DNA from 4 places in the Nonomuraea sp. NBC_00507 genome. Region 3 is predicted to be linked to each of the others. Evidence: riboswitches for the same ligand, from Rfam matches in the RefSeq annotation. Region 3 holds a riboswitch; each other region holds the start of a gene.
The links. A riboswitch is a leader RNA that binds a small molecule or an ion and turns the genes downstream of it on or off. The one in region 3 is predicted to bind cyclic di-AMP.
Positions count from the first base shown of each region.

Region 1: linked by a shared signal. The riboswitch ahead of OHA25_RS43270 (CHAP domain-containing protein) and the one ahead of OHA25_RS41410 (CHAP domain-containing protein) in region 3 are both predicted to bind cyclic di-AMP.
Region 2: linked by a shared signal. The riboswitch ahead of OHA25_RS43965 (glycoside hydrolase family 25 protein) and the one ahead of OHA25_RS41410 (CHAP domain-containing protein) in region 3 are both predicted to bind cyclic di-AMP.
Region 4: linked by a shared signal. The riboswitch ahead of OHA25_RS03215 (C40 family peptidase) and the one ahead of OHA25_RS41410 (CHAP domain-containing protein) in region 3 are both predicted to bind cyclic di-AMP.

Region 1 is NZ_CP107853.1:8,975,984-8,979,182, reverse strand. Features, by position in the region: gene OHA25_RS43275 (alpha/beta fold hydrolase) at 1-476, shown strand, start outside; gene OHA25_RS43270 (CHAP domain-containing protein) at 563-1,249, opposite strand; cyclic di-AMP (ydaO/yuaA leader) riboswitch at 1,261-1,397, opposite strand; gene OHA25_RS43265 (Gfo/Idh/MocA family protein) at 1,515-2,468, opposite strand; gene OHA25_RS43260 (aldo/keto reductase) at 2,489-3,199, opposite strand, start outside.
Region 2 is NZ_CP107853.1:9,126,193-9,129,391, forward strand. Features, by position in the region: gene OHA25_RS43960 (hypothetical protein) at 1-326, shown strand, start outside; gene OHA25_RS43965 (glycoside hydrolase family 25 protein) at 392-1,120, opposite strand; cyclic di-AMP (ydaO/yuaA leader) riboswitch at 1,135-1,270, opposite strand; gene OHA25_RS43970 (response regulator transcription factor) at 1,429-1,728, opposite strand; gene OHA25_RS43975 (hypothetical protein) at 1,867-2,439, opposite strand; gene OHA25_RS43980 (RtcB family protein) at 2,690-3,199, shown strand, end outside.
Region 3 is NZ_CP107853.1:8,590,268-8,593,466, reverse strand. Features, by position in the region: gene OHA25_RS41425 (sensor histidine kinase) at 1-152, opposite strand, end outside; gene OHA25_RS41420 (hypothetical protein) at 359-571, shown strand; gene OHA25_RS41415 (hypothetical protein) at 568-1,101, shown strand; cyclic di-AMP (ydaO/yuaA leader) riboswitch at 1,230-1,383, shown strand; gene OHA25_RS41410 (CHAP domain-containing protein) at 1,399-2,166, shown strand; gene OHA25_RS41405 (F510_1955 family glycosylhydrolase) at 2,179-3,057, opposite strand; gene OHA25_RS41400 (M56 family metallopeptidase) at 3,100-3,199, opposite strand, start outside.
Region 4 is NZ_CP107853.1:602,663-605,861, reverse strand. Features, by position in the region: gene OHA25_RS03225 (bile acid:sodium symporter family protein) at 1-860, shown strand, start outside; gene OHA25_RS03220 (hypothetical protein) at 840-1,322, opposite strand; cyclic di-AMP (ydaO/yuaA leader) riboswitch at 1,374-1,513, shown strand; gene OHA25_RS03215 (C40 family peptidase) at 1,516-2,079, shown strand; gene OHA25_RS61075 (MFS transporter) at 2,188-2,700, opposite strand; gene OHA25_RS03210 (CAP domain-containing protein) at 2,883-3,199, opposite strand, start outside.

The DNA.
Region 1 (3,199 bases), 390 kb from region 3:
TGAAGGTGCGGCGGCTGGCGCTGGTCAACTCGGTCACGTACGACTCGTGGCCGGTGCCGGGCGTGGCCCGTTTCCGTGATCCGGCGGTGGTGGCGGCGGTGACCGCGGAGGAGTTGCTGGCCGCCCGCCGCACGGCCGTCACCACGGCCCTGCACCGCCCCGCGACGGAGGCCGAGCTGGCCGACTACCTGGACCCGTGGAACGACGCCCGGGTGCGACGGTCGTGGATGGCGCTGGCGGGAGCCGCCGACGGCCGCTACACGCTGGACCTGGTGCCCGCGCTGCAGGCCGACGGGACGCCGAAGCTGCTGGTGTGGGGGGAGGACGACACCTTCCAGGAGGTCCGGTACGCCGAGCGTTTCGCCGCCGAGATGCCGAACACCTCCCTGGTCCGCGTCCCGAACGCCGGTCACATCCCGATGGAGAACGATCCGGCCGCGGTCGCCGCCGCTCTGGGGCGGTTCTTCATGGAGTGATGGATGGGCGATCACGGGAAGAACCCCTGAACGCCGCGAGCGCGCGTCCCGCGGCGGGACGCGCGCTCGTTCGGATGTGCAGAGGGTCAGGCGGCGTACTCGGGGTAGCCGTAGCCGACGACGTGCGCCTTCGGCCGGGTCCGCTCTTCGACCTTGCCGTTGCCGGTGTTGCCCTCGATGGTGGAGACGGTGCCGTCCTGGTTGTCCTTCACGACGAACCCGACGTGCTTGATGTCGCGGATGTCCTTGCTGCCGCTCCAAGAGAAGTACACGACGGCGCCGGGCTTGGCGACGGTGCCGAAACGGTTGTTGGCCTTGAACCACTTGGCGTGGGCGACGGTCCAGGCGTCCCAGCCGATCTGCGGGCGGGCGCCGGTCTGCTCGCCGACCCAGGAGACGAACATCGCGCACCAGGCGGCGTTCAGGTAGTCGGCGCGGCTGCCGCCGTCACGGGCGATGGTCTCGGCGGCGCGCTGGGAGTTGGCGTACCACTGCTGGTATTTGGTGCCGCCGCCGGCGGCGTTCTCGCTGGTGCCCACCTGGGACCTGGCCAGGGCCAGGACCTGGGCGGCGGTGACGTTGATCTTGTTCTCGTCGGTCGTGGCGGTCTTGATGCCGGCGTGCTCGGCCTTGGAGGCGACCGGCTGCTTGTCCGTCGCGGCGATGGCGGTGCCCGTGACGTGAGCGGTGACTGCGGAGGCGAGGATGGTGGCGCCGAGGGCGGCGCGCGCGAGGTTGATCTTGTGGGCAGCGAAAGTGGGGTGCTTGGCCATCGAGGGATTACTCCTTGCTTCCATGCCGCTTACCGGGTTAGCTGACGGGCTCGGGCGTGGAAGCTGCCCTACGGCACCGAAGTGCCGATTCGCCCCAAAGGACATGGGTCCCCGGTTCCGCGCAAGGCGGATTCAGCGGTCACAGGACTGTCCTGTGATGTTTCGTGCGATGGTCGGACGTGTCCGGACAAACCGGACGCATGCCGCAAGATGCCCCATAAGGTAATACATGGGGCAAGGGGATTACAACTACATAAAAGCCCAGCTAGGCGAGTTGCCTGCGAGCGTCGGCCAGAAGCCCCATCATGGCAAGGGACTCGTCAAGCGGCATGATCGAGCTTTCGGTCCTGCCTTCGGCCGTCGCGGCACGGACTTCGCGGAGCTCTCCGGCGTACCCGTTGTCGGCCGGATCGAGCACGTGCTCTTCCGGCTCCATGGAGGGCCCGGTGAGAAGGATCCGCTGCGGCGCCCAGAACGGAGCCTGGAGGTCCGCCCGCATCTGAGTTCCTACAACGCTGGCATTGTTCGGGTAATTCCCGAGCAACGAGGTCGACACGAGTGCGTGCCTGCCACCGGGATAGAGCAAAACGCCGGCGGTCTCCGCGTCCACCCCGTTCGGGGCCAGGGAGCCGGTGACCCGCAGGCCGGAGGGCATGCCGAGGAGCAGCTGGGCCAGCCCGAACGGGTAGATCCCCAGGTCGAGCAGCGCGCCGCCGCCCAGCTCGGGCGCCCAGAGCCGGTGGGCGGGGTCGTAGGGCAGGGAGAAGCCGAAGGAGGCCTGCACGGAGCGGATCTCGCCGAAGCGCTCATCGGAGGCGATCTTCTGGATGAGGGGGTTGAACCTCATCCACATGGCCTCCATCAAGAAGACGCCCGCCTCGCGTGCCAGGCGCACCATCTTCTCGGCGTCGTCCACGGTGGCCGCCAGCGGCTTCTCGCACAGCACGGCCTTGCCGGCGGCGATGGCGGCCTCGGCGACCTGAAGGTGCTGGGCATGCGGAGTGGCCACGTAGATCGCGTCCACGGCCGGGTCGGCGCACAGCCGCTCATAGGAGTCGTAGGCCGACTCCGCGCCCAGCGTCGCGGCCAGGGCCTGTGCCCGGCCGAGGTTCCTAGAGCCGACGGCGGCCACCCGCATGCCCGGTTCGGCCACGATGGCCGCTCCCACCGTGCGCGCTATGACACCTGTCGCCGCTATTCCCCATGCAAAATCCCGCACAAGGGGAGATCGTAGACGTATCAGGTCATGTTGAAGGTGTCGGGGTCGGGTCCGATGCGCTTGTTCCTGTTCATGGCGCCGATCGCGGCCATGTCCTCGGCGTCGAGGATGAAGTCGAACACGTCGATGTTCTCGCGGATCCGCGACGGGGTGGCGGACTTGGGGATGACGACGTTGCCGAGCTGCAGGTGCCAGCGCAGCACGATCTGGGCGGGCGTCTTGCCGTACTTGCCGGACAGCACGCTCAGTGCCGGGTCGTCGAGCAGGCCCTGGCCCTGGCCCAGTGGGCTCCACGCCTCGGTCAGGATGCCGTTGGCCTCGTGGAAGGCCCGCATCTCGCGCTGTTGCAGGTAGGGGTGGAGCTCGATCTGGTTGATGGACGGCGTGATGTCGGTCTCGTCCATCAGCCGGGTGAGGGTCTTGACGGTGAAGTTGGAGGTGCCGATGGCCTTGGCCCGCCCGTCACGGTAGATCTTTTCGAGGGCCTTCCACGCCTGCACGTACTTGTCCTGCTTCGGGACAGGCCAGTGGATGAGGAAAAGATCGACGTAGTCGAGGCCCAGCCTGGCCAGGCTCTCATCGAAGGCCTGCTCGGCGCGGCCGTGGTCGGCGTTCCACAGCTTGGTGGTGACGAACAGCTTATGGCGGGGGCGCTTGGCGCTGCGCACGGCCCGGCCCACGCCCTCCTCATTGCCGTACGCGGAGGCGGTGTCGATGTGCCGGTAGCCGGC
Region 2 (3,199 bases), 540 kb from region 3:
TCCTCGTCGTGGACCAGCTCGGCTTGGCCAACGCCCTCGGCAGTCACATGGCGCTGGCGTGCGGGCAGCGGGTCGGGCATGAGAAGCCGCTTCCCGCCGCGTACGTCCTCGCCGACTACATGGCCCCCGGCACTCGGCTGCCGGACGAGCGGCTCCAGGCCGAGGTGCAGCGGATCAGGAGTGAGCTGGCCACCGGCCGGTTCCGGGATCTGCTCGACGCCACAAGGGCCCCGCTGACCCCGCGCCGATTCTGGGACAACCTGGTGGGCGCCCCTGCACGCACGGCCTTTCGCTTCTCCACCACGACTGCTCCGTGCCCATCATGAGGGGCTGATCCGGCCACGGTCGCGGCCCCGGTACCGGGGTCCGCGACCGGCGAGCAGGACTCCGGCTACTTCCGGCCGAGGGCGCGGAGCTGGTCCTGGCGCAGGGAGGAGACGTTCTGGTCCCACGGGTCGTCGGTGTACTGGTGGATGGCCCACGTCTTCCAGTGCGTCGGCGTGGCGACCGTGCCCTTGGCCTTGCTGTAGTGCGCCACCCACAGCGGGTACTCGCCCAGCCCCTGGCCGTACTGCTCGGCGAAGTTGTAGTTGGCGTAGAACAGCGGCGTGACTCCGGTCTTGGACTTCACCCGTTCCAGCCACGTCTTGGCCCAAGTGTTCACGTGCTCCGCTGACTGACCGTCCGTGGTCTCCAGGTCGAGGACGAGCAGGTCTCCGGCCTTGGCGGGCTGCGTGTCCAGCACGGAGAGGAAGAAGTCGGCCTCGGCGACGGGGTCGTTGGCCGGGTGCCCGAAGTGGTACGCACCGCGGACCATGGGAAGTTTGCCGACCTCCGCCCAGTGACGCGCGAACGAACTGTCGATGAAGTCGGTGCCTTCGGTCGCCTTGACGATGCCGAACTGGACGCCGCTGCCGGCCCAGTCGTAGGTGGATTCGTAGTGGGACATGTCGCGCCCCTCGATGAAGCCGTCCGCCTGTGCGGGACCCGCGAGACCAGCACCCGCCAGGGCGGTTACCAGAGCCAGTGACACGGTGGCCGTGATCTTGCGCAGAGCGCGGGAGGTGCCGGCGGCGGGGGTGTTGATCTTGGGGGCATGGATCGTACGATGCATGGCCATCGTGAAGGGGGTTCTCCTTGCTTCCATACCGCTTACCGGGTTAGCTGACGGGTTCGGGCGTGGAAGCTGCCCTACGGCATGGCATGCCGATTCACCCCAAGGGATGTGGGTCCCCGGTTCCGCGCAAGGCGGATTCAGCGGTCACAGGTCCGTCCTGTGATGCGTCTGGCGATGGTCGGGTAACGAACCGACAAGTCGGACGTATACCCCAAATACCCTATCTGGGTACATATCTGACATTAAGGCTACAAACGGATAGATTCCCAGTCAAGGGCTGGAAACGACGCTCTCCAACGTCCTCCACCTGCCTACAGCCAGCCGCGTTCCCTCGCCACCGCCGCGGCCTCGCTCCTGCTGCGGGTGCCGGTCTTGCCGATCGCCGCCGAAAGGTGGTTGCGCACGGTGCCCTCGGAGAGCCGCAGCAGCTTGGCGACCTCGGCGATGGCATGTCCGGCGCCGACCGCGACCAGCACTTCCCGCTCGCGCGCCGCCAGCGGGTTGATCCCGTGGATCAACGACTCGGTGGCAAGGACCGGGTCGACGACCCGGATGCCCCGACAGACCTTGCGCACCGCGTCGGCGAGGTCTTCGGGGGCGCGTCGCGTCAACGCCCCGGGTGCGCGCGGCGCTCTTCGGCTCCAGGCCGGGCAAGGTCGCGCAACCGACCAGTACGGCCACCTGGCAGGGCCTGATCCCAACGCTGTCGTGCGCTACGGCGCAGCCGGCTGGGGTCGTTTCATGAGCTGTCACAGGTTCCTGACGAAGGACTCCATGGCCGCCGTCACACGTGCGAGCACCTCCGCCGAGCCGACCGGGTTTCGCGTCTCCAGGCCGTGGTCGGCGCCCGGGACTTCCAGGTGCTCGACTGGGAGGGAACGGGCCACCTCAGACTTCCAAGCAGTGTCCGCGGTGCCGCCGACGAGCAGGGTGCGCGCCTTTGCGCGGCGCAATGCGCCGGTCACCTGAGGGTGATGCAGGAGCGGCGTGAGCCAGATCGCCGGCAGGTCGCGGTCGGCCGCGACCGAGGCGGCGAAGCTGGCCAGGGACTTACCCACCAGGAGCACGCGCCGGGCGTCGACCTCCTGTTCGACGTACCGGGTGACCTGGTCGATCACCCACGTGGGATAGTCGTCGGGCGGGAGGTCCGGCGGCTGCCACCAGACTTCCTGGGTGGTCCAGCCGTGTGCGGTCAAGACCGTCTTGGCATAGTGCAGCAGGGGCCGGGCCGGGACGTAGGCACGGCCGGGCAGCAGGAGGGCGACGCGGGCGGGGTCGTTGTCGGTCCTGGTCGGCCAGCCGAACATGCTTTCCGGATGCATACCCTCGAAGCTTAGGCTTCGGCCCACTCGGCCGTGTGCAGGTCCGGAGCTCCGATGGCTCGATCGTCACGCCTGCCGCGCGGTGGGTCGCGACGGCCGCCGTCAGCCCGAGCACCCGCGTGCCACGCCGGATGCGGGGCGTCAGCCCGACGTCGGTCAGGCGGAAAACAGGCTCACCTGGCATCGGCGGCGTTCCCCGGCTGGTGTGTGGGTAGGCGGGGCGGGAGGGCGAGACGGCAAGGTGACCGTGATGATGCAACTGGTCGAGGAGCGGCCGTACCGGTGGCGGATCGAGCCCGAGGGCGGCATGCGGGTGCCCGGCGTGGTCTTCGCGACCCGGGAGCTGCTGCCTGACCCGTCGGAGGATCAGGCGCTGGCCCAGGTCGCGGCGGTGGCGACCCTGCCCGGGATCGTGGAGGCCGCCTACGCGATGCCCGACATGCACTGGGGGTACGGGTTCCCGATCGGCGGCGTGGCGGCCACCGACGTGGCCGCGGGCGGGGTGGTCTCGCCGGGCGGGGTGGGGTTCGACATCTCCTGCGGCGTCCGGCTGCTGCTCGCCGACCTGCACGTGGACGACCTGCGGCCACGCCTGGACAAGCTGATGGACGCCCTCGACGTGTCGGTTCCGCGCGGCATGAGCAAGGGCGCGGTGTGGCGGCTGCACAGCCAGGCCGAGCTGGAGAACATCCTGGCCGGCGGCGCCCGGTACGCCGTCGAGCGCGGCCACGGCGAGCCCGGCGACCTGGAGCGCTGCGAG
Region 3 (3,199 bases):
ACGTCCATGCCGCGATGCGGAAGGAGCCCGAGTCCATGCGCCAGCAGAGCCAGGGAACCGACGAACACGACGATCGTCAGCGTGATGTCGAACAGCACTCCCCAGACTGGCCGGACCGCGAAGAGCCGGTATGCGATGGTCTTCGAGGACACAAACCTAGAGGTTACTCGCGCGGGATCAGCCGAGAATCCCCCCAAAGGGTGACCCTCGTCCACACCGTGGGGACGCGAAGGATCTCCTCTTGAGGGGATTCGCGGTTCGGCCGTTCGTTGTGGACTGGTGGCCATGGCGCTCGACGCCCCGCACATGGCGTCGTGACGCCCGAAACCTGTGGGCCCAAGGAGAAAGGACCGCGAACATGGCTGACCTGTTCCCCGTTCCCGAGCGCAGGACGCCCCCACGCATGCCTCGCTGGGTGAAAGCGGCCGGGATCGTCATCGGCATCCTGGTTCTGGGCTTCACCATCACGCTGCTCACCGGCCTCGGCGGGGAGCACGGACCTGGACGCCACATGCCCGCGGGAAGCGGCGTCACAGATCAGCAGGCCCCGGCCGGGAGCGGCAACAAATGACCATGTCCCCCGGCGTCCGCAAGGCCGCCCTCATCGCCCATGTCACCTCCTCGGTCGGCTGGCTCGGCGCGGTCGCCGCGTACACGGCACTCGATGTCGCTGCAGTGACCAGCCAGGACGTCGCGACCGTCCGAGGCGGATACCTCGCGATGGAGCTGACAGTCTCGTACGTCATCGTCCCCCTGGCCCTCTCGTCGCTGGCCACTGGCCTCCTCCAGTCGCTTGGAACGCCGTGGGGCCTGCTGCGGCACTATTGGGTACTGGTGAAGTTCCTGCTCACGGTCGTTGCCACCGCTGTGTTGCTGAAGGAGACGCAGACGGTCGGCGCTATGGCGGAGTTCGCCGCCTCCGGCGCCGATCCCCGCGCCACGCCCGGCACACTGCTGCACTCCCTCGGCGGCCTCGTGGTGTTGCTCTTGATCACTACCCTCTCCGTGGTCAAGCCGTCGGGGCTGACCCGGTACGGGTGGCGCAAGCAGCAGGAGCAACGCCGTAAGAAGAGCGAGAAGCCCACGGTAACCACGGCATAGACGCGGTGGGTGGGCGGTGCCCAATGTTCTCCTCCAGGCAGATCTTTTGGGCATTACGTCACGATCAGGTCAAGTTCTCTACTACCCTGGGTCGTACTGGCTGGGTGACCTGCCTTCTCCCGAAGGCGACCGGTCAGCCGCTCAATCCCGCCGTGGCGGGAACCGGGGAACCAATCGCGTGGAGCGATCCACGCACGGGGTGAATCGGCCGCATACGCGGTGGTAGGGCGTCTCCTGGCCCGAATCCGTCAGCTAACCCGGTAGGCGGTCAAGGAGAAAGGGCCATTCCCCCGACCCATGGCGTCCATTGCTGAGGGCCTGCTTGAGGCTGCCCAGAAGTATCTCGGCTACCAGGAACAGAGCAACGGCTACACCAAGTTCGGCGACTGGTATTACGCCAACGTGGATCAAAGCGATCCCTATTTCAAGACCGCTCCATGGTGCGACATGTTCATCACGTGGGCTGCCACCCAGGCGGGCGTGGAGAAGTACGTCGGCGAGTTCGCCTACACCGTCGACCATGCGAAGTGGTTCAAGGCTCAAAGGGCCTGGAGTGACACGCCGGAGCCGGGTGCGATCGTCTTCTACGACTGGAGCGGCTCCAAGAACGTCGAGGGCATCGATCACGCGGGCATCGTTGAGAGGGCCGACGGCGAACGGATCTCCACGATCGAGGGCAACGTCGACAAGCTATGGCTGAAGCGCAAGCAGCGCGACCAGAGCAAGGTCGTAGGGTACGGGCTGCCGAGAAAGGTGCAGGAGAAGGCGGGAGACAACGATAGGGAAGTGTTCATGCTCGAAGGCGAACTGGACTCACCTCCGGAGCAGCCTGCCGCGTTCGGGAAAGCCGTGCCGCCGAAAGCCGCGGCGGCGGTCATCGCGCCGAATCCAGCAGAGGCCATGTCCCTCGTAGACACGATGGCCGTCCCGGCAGGCGCCCTCGCCGCGCTGCTCGGCGCCGTCCTGATCATCAAGCGGTCGAGGATGCGGCCATCCGCGCAATCCTCCTCGACGGGTGGGCGGCATCGAAGGACGAGCGACAGGCATCGGAGTTTGGCCGCCTAGCCGGGCGGCGGCTCAGCTTGCGGCGCGGAATGCGGTGGCGAAGGTCTTGCCGCCATCCTTTGACTCCAGCACCGTCCCGTCCTCCAGGGCGACCAGCAGGCGCTGCCGGTCCACGGCCGTGAACGCGACCGCCTGGGTGGGAAGTGCGCCGGCGGCCGACCAGGTCTTGCCGCCGTCCTGACTGGTGTGAATCTTGCCGTCGGCTCCCGGCCCCACCAGCCACCCGCCGGCGAGGGCGTCCACATGGCTGAGCAGGGGCGCTTTCGCCACGTCGGTGAAGTTCACCCCTCCGTCTTCGCTGACCTTCAGCCCATCCGGCGTCGTCACATACACGCGCGAGGGCTCGTCAGCGCCCGCCCCGAGGTCGATCACCCTCTCCTCGGTGCCCTGCGTCCAGGTGGCACCGCCGTCGAGGCTTCGCCAGACCTTCGACGTCTGGCTGTCGAATGCGTAGAGGCTGTCGCCGGCGGGCTGGATGGAGTGGAAATCGGCGGAGCCGTGCTCCGAGATCGACTTCCAGGTGACCCCTGAGTCCGTCGACTTGATGAGGCCGAGGTGCGGCGGGACCCCGGGTGAGACGTCCTCGGCCGAGGGGTGCCCGCTGGCCAGGAAGGTCTTCGGGCCGGCGATCGTGAAGCCCATGTGGTCCTGGTTGCGGTCGGCTACCCGGGCCATGGTGGTCGGAGACGTGACCTTGAACAGCCCGTAATGCCCCGCGACGTAGAGGGCGCCGTCGGCGGAATCGACGCCGAGTCCGTGAACGTGTCCTACGCCCAGGTCCGGCTCAGCCGCTCCGCCGGGCTCCGGCGACGCCTGGCCACAGGCTGCCAGGGCTACAGCCAGCACGACTCCTGCGGCGCCCGTACGCAGCCGCCGACCCACATACCTCATGGCGCGAGTCTACAGTCGGCTACTACCACTCTTCGTAGAAGATCAGAGCGTGATGAGGAAGGAATGGCAATGGTGGGCGAGAAACGCGCCCACGCCTGGGGCCGCGGCCAGGACGGCCGGACCGGCGAGCAGCGCCGCCACC
Region 4 (3,199 bases), 4.7 Mb from region 3:
TTCCCCTCGCTCTGATGATCATCATGCTGGGGCTCGGCCTGAGCCTGACGATCGCCGACTTCCGACGTGTGGTCGCGTACCCCAAGGCCGCCGTCGTGGCGCTGACCTGCCAGGTCGTCCTCTTACCCGCCGTGTGCCTCGGCCTCGTCCTCGCTTTCGGCCTGCCACCCGCACTCGCCGTCGGCATGATGCTCCTGGCCGCCTCGCCTGGCGGCACGACCGCTAACCTCTACAGCCACCTGTTCGGCGGCGACGTCGCGCTGAACGTGACGCTCACCGCGATCAACTCGGTGCTGGCCGTCGTGACGCTGCCTCTGGTGACCAACCTGTCCCTGAGCTACTTCGGCGATGCCGGCACGCTGGGCCTCCAGCTCGACAAGACGGTGCAGGTGATCGCACTGGTGCTCGTCCCCGTGGCGGTCGGCATGGCGGTGCGTTCGTTCAGGCCTCGGTTCGCGGACCGTATGGAATCCCCCGTGAAGATCGCTTCTGCCGTCATCCTGGTCCTGGTCATCCTCGGCGCGTTGTTGCAGGAGCTGGACAACATCGCAGGCTACATCCGCTCCGTGGGCGCCATCACGGTCCTGTTCAGCGTGATCAGCTTGGCCGTCGGATACTGGGCGCCCCGCCTGGCCGGAGTGGGCCGCCGCCAGGCCATCGCGTCGTGCATGGAGATCGGCATTCACAACGCGACCCTCGCGATCACCGTTGCGCTCAGCCCGGCGCTGCTGAACAACACCCAGATGGCGGTGCCCGCCGCGACGTACGGCGTCCTGATGTTCTTCACCGCGGCCGTCGCCGGTTTCCTCGTCCGAGCTCGCGCCTCCTCCGATGCCGCGTCAGAAGCGAGCACTGCCTGACTCGGGCTGGGCGCAGGGGAGTCGTCCAGCTCCTGAATGGGCCTGGTCGAGGTCGTCGGTGATGCCGCGTTCGAGCAGCCTGACGTAAAGCTCGTCGGGACCCTGGCCGTATCTGCGTATCTGGTCGGCGCCTCTGTGCATTCTCGGATGATCTTCTCGGAGCGGCCGGGCCGGCCGTAGGCCTCGAGGAACAGGCGCAGCCGCTCTGGCCGGCGTGGTCGCCGAAGCCGTCGGCCCTCCGCCGCGCGCCGGGCAGACAGGGGCGTAGTTGCTCGTGCGATGGCCGAGGTGGGTCAGCTGGATCATCACCGCTGCCCCTTCGTCGTGGACCTCCGTGGCGAGCCGACGCAGCAGCGGCTCGGACTCCTCCTTCCACACCTGGTTGCCGAAGGCGGGTGCGCTGCCTGGCCGCGCGGATGGCGTCGGCTTCCTGGCCCGCGCCGCCGCGTCCAGCTGTCTCATTTTCCGCACGCCCGATTTTAGATGGTTTACAACTCTTTGACCGTTTCGTTAGAGTTCGTCACGCCTAATCCACTCAGCGTATGCGTGGAGCCGGGGACCCACCTTCCCCCCTGGGGCGAATCGGCATCGCCGTAGGGCCACTTCCAGGCCCGAGCCCGTCAGCTAACCCGGTAGGCCGCATGGAAGGACAGCAGTGTCTCGCATTGCCATCTGCCTGGCGGCAGCCATCGCCGGGCTCACTCTGGCCGCTCCGGCCCAGGCCGCCACCGACGACCACACCACCCTGACCGGCCCCCAGGTCAAGCGCATCCAGCAGAAGCGCCAGCCGACTCCCGCCTGGAAGACCGCCCTCGCCTTCGCCATGAAGAAGCGCGGCATCCCGTACGTCTGGGGCGGGGCCAGCGACAACGGCTACGACTGCTCCGGGCTCATGCTCAGGGCATACAAGCACGCTGGCATCGAGTTGCCGCGCACCGCGGCGCAACAGTACAACGCGTTCTCCAGGAAGATCTCCTGGGACGAGCTCAAGTCAGGTGACCTGGTCTTCTTCCACGGGCTTGGGCACGTGGGGATGATCTCGAGGCCCGGCTACATGGTGCACGCGCCGCGCACCGGAGACGTGGTCAAGGAGGAACGCCTCTCCGGCTGGCGCAGGCAGTCGTTCGTGGGCGCCGTACGGCCAGACCCTAAGGGGGTACGGCTCTCCATCGAGCAGCGCAAGACCCCCGCGCCCTCGATGTTCACCGCCACCCTGTGACAACGACGGTGGCCCCCGCACCTTCCCGTTCTGCAGGTTCCGGCCACTGAGCCTTGCGTGAACTCAACGTGAAGCGGGCCGAAAGGCCGGTCCACTTCTGCACAGTCGTCACGGCACTTTCTCCGTGCTTTCACGACCATGGAAGCACGGAGAAGTGACATCAGGTTGTGGGGGCGCTCCTACAGAGTGATCTGTCGTCCGATGCGGTGACGCGCCCCCATGGTGAGAAGCGCGACGTCGGAGCAGCGGATGCGACGACCCGCGGCCTCGCCTGCCCGCAGACGGCCCATGGCGGCCTAATCGCGGCGCAACCGAGGCACCAGCCAGAGCTGCCGCGGGTCCGACCATTCGCGTGACCCGTGTCGCGAAGAACCCTCCGGCGAGCCCCCCAACGGCGCCGATGCCCAGCAACACGCCGTAGCCCCAAGCCGGTAGACCGAGGACCTGAGGCACGTAGAGCATGAGCACGGCGAACCAGGCGCTGTCCATCGCCGCGAACACGGCGCCCAAGCTCACGATCATTCGCAAGCGAGGATGTTTGATCAGCCACCGCAGACCGGCGCGAGTGTTACTCCAGATCTGACTCTTGCTGCTGTACGAACCGGCTTTCGGAGCAAACACGATCCGCGGGTCCGCCAGCGCACTAGGACGACCAGCCTGCTCTGGATGACCACGCGGTTGGCACGTTCGCTATCCGCTGGTTGACGATATGACCGCCCGTGCTGCCGACCTGATGTGCTCGCCGCTGCCCGGCGCGGCGCCGGCCGCGTGGGGCGCGTACGGGGCGCTCACCACGAAGCGGGTCACTTGGCGGCGAAGACCTGGGTCCAGTAGATCGCGTCATCGGAGCCCTCGACCGCGCCGACCCCGATGAAGGTGAACTTGCAGTTCATGATGGTGGCCTTGGTTCCGGAGTAGCCCATCCAGGACTGCACGACCGCGGCCGGGGTGCGCTGGCCCTTGGCGATGTTCTCCGCCAGGCTGGTGCCGCCGGTAAAGCCGGCCTCCTTGATGCGGTCCGTGAAGGATCGGCCGTCGCGGGAGGTGCTCGAGAAGTAGTTGTACTCCGCCATGTCAGCCGAGTGCCCGCGGGCGGCCCGGTGGAGTTGCGGATGGTGCT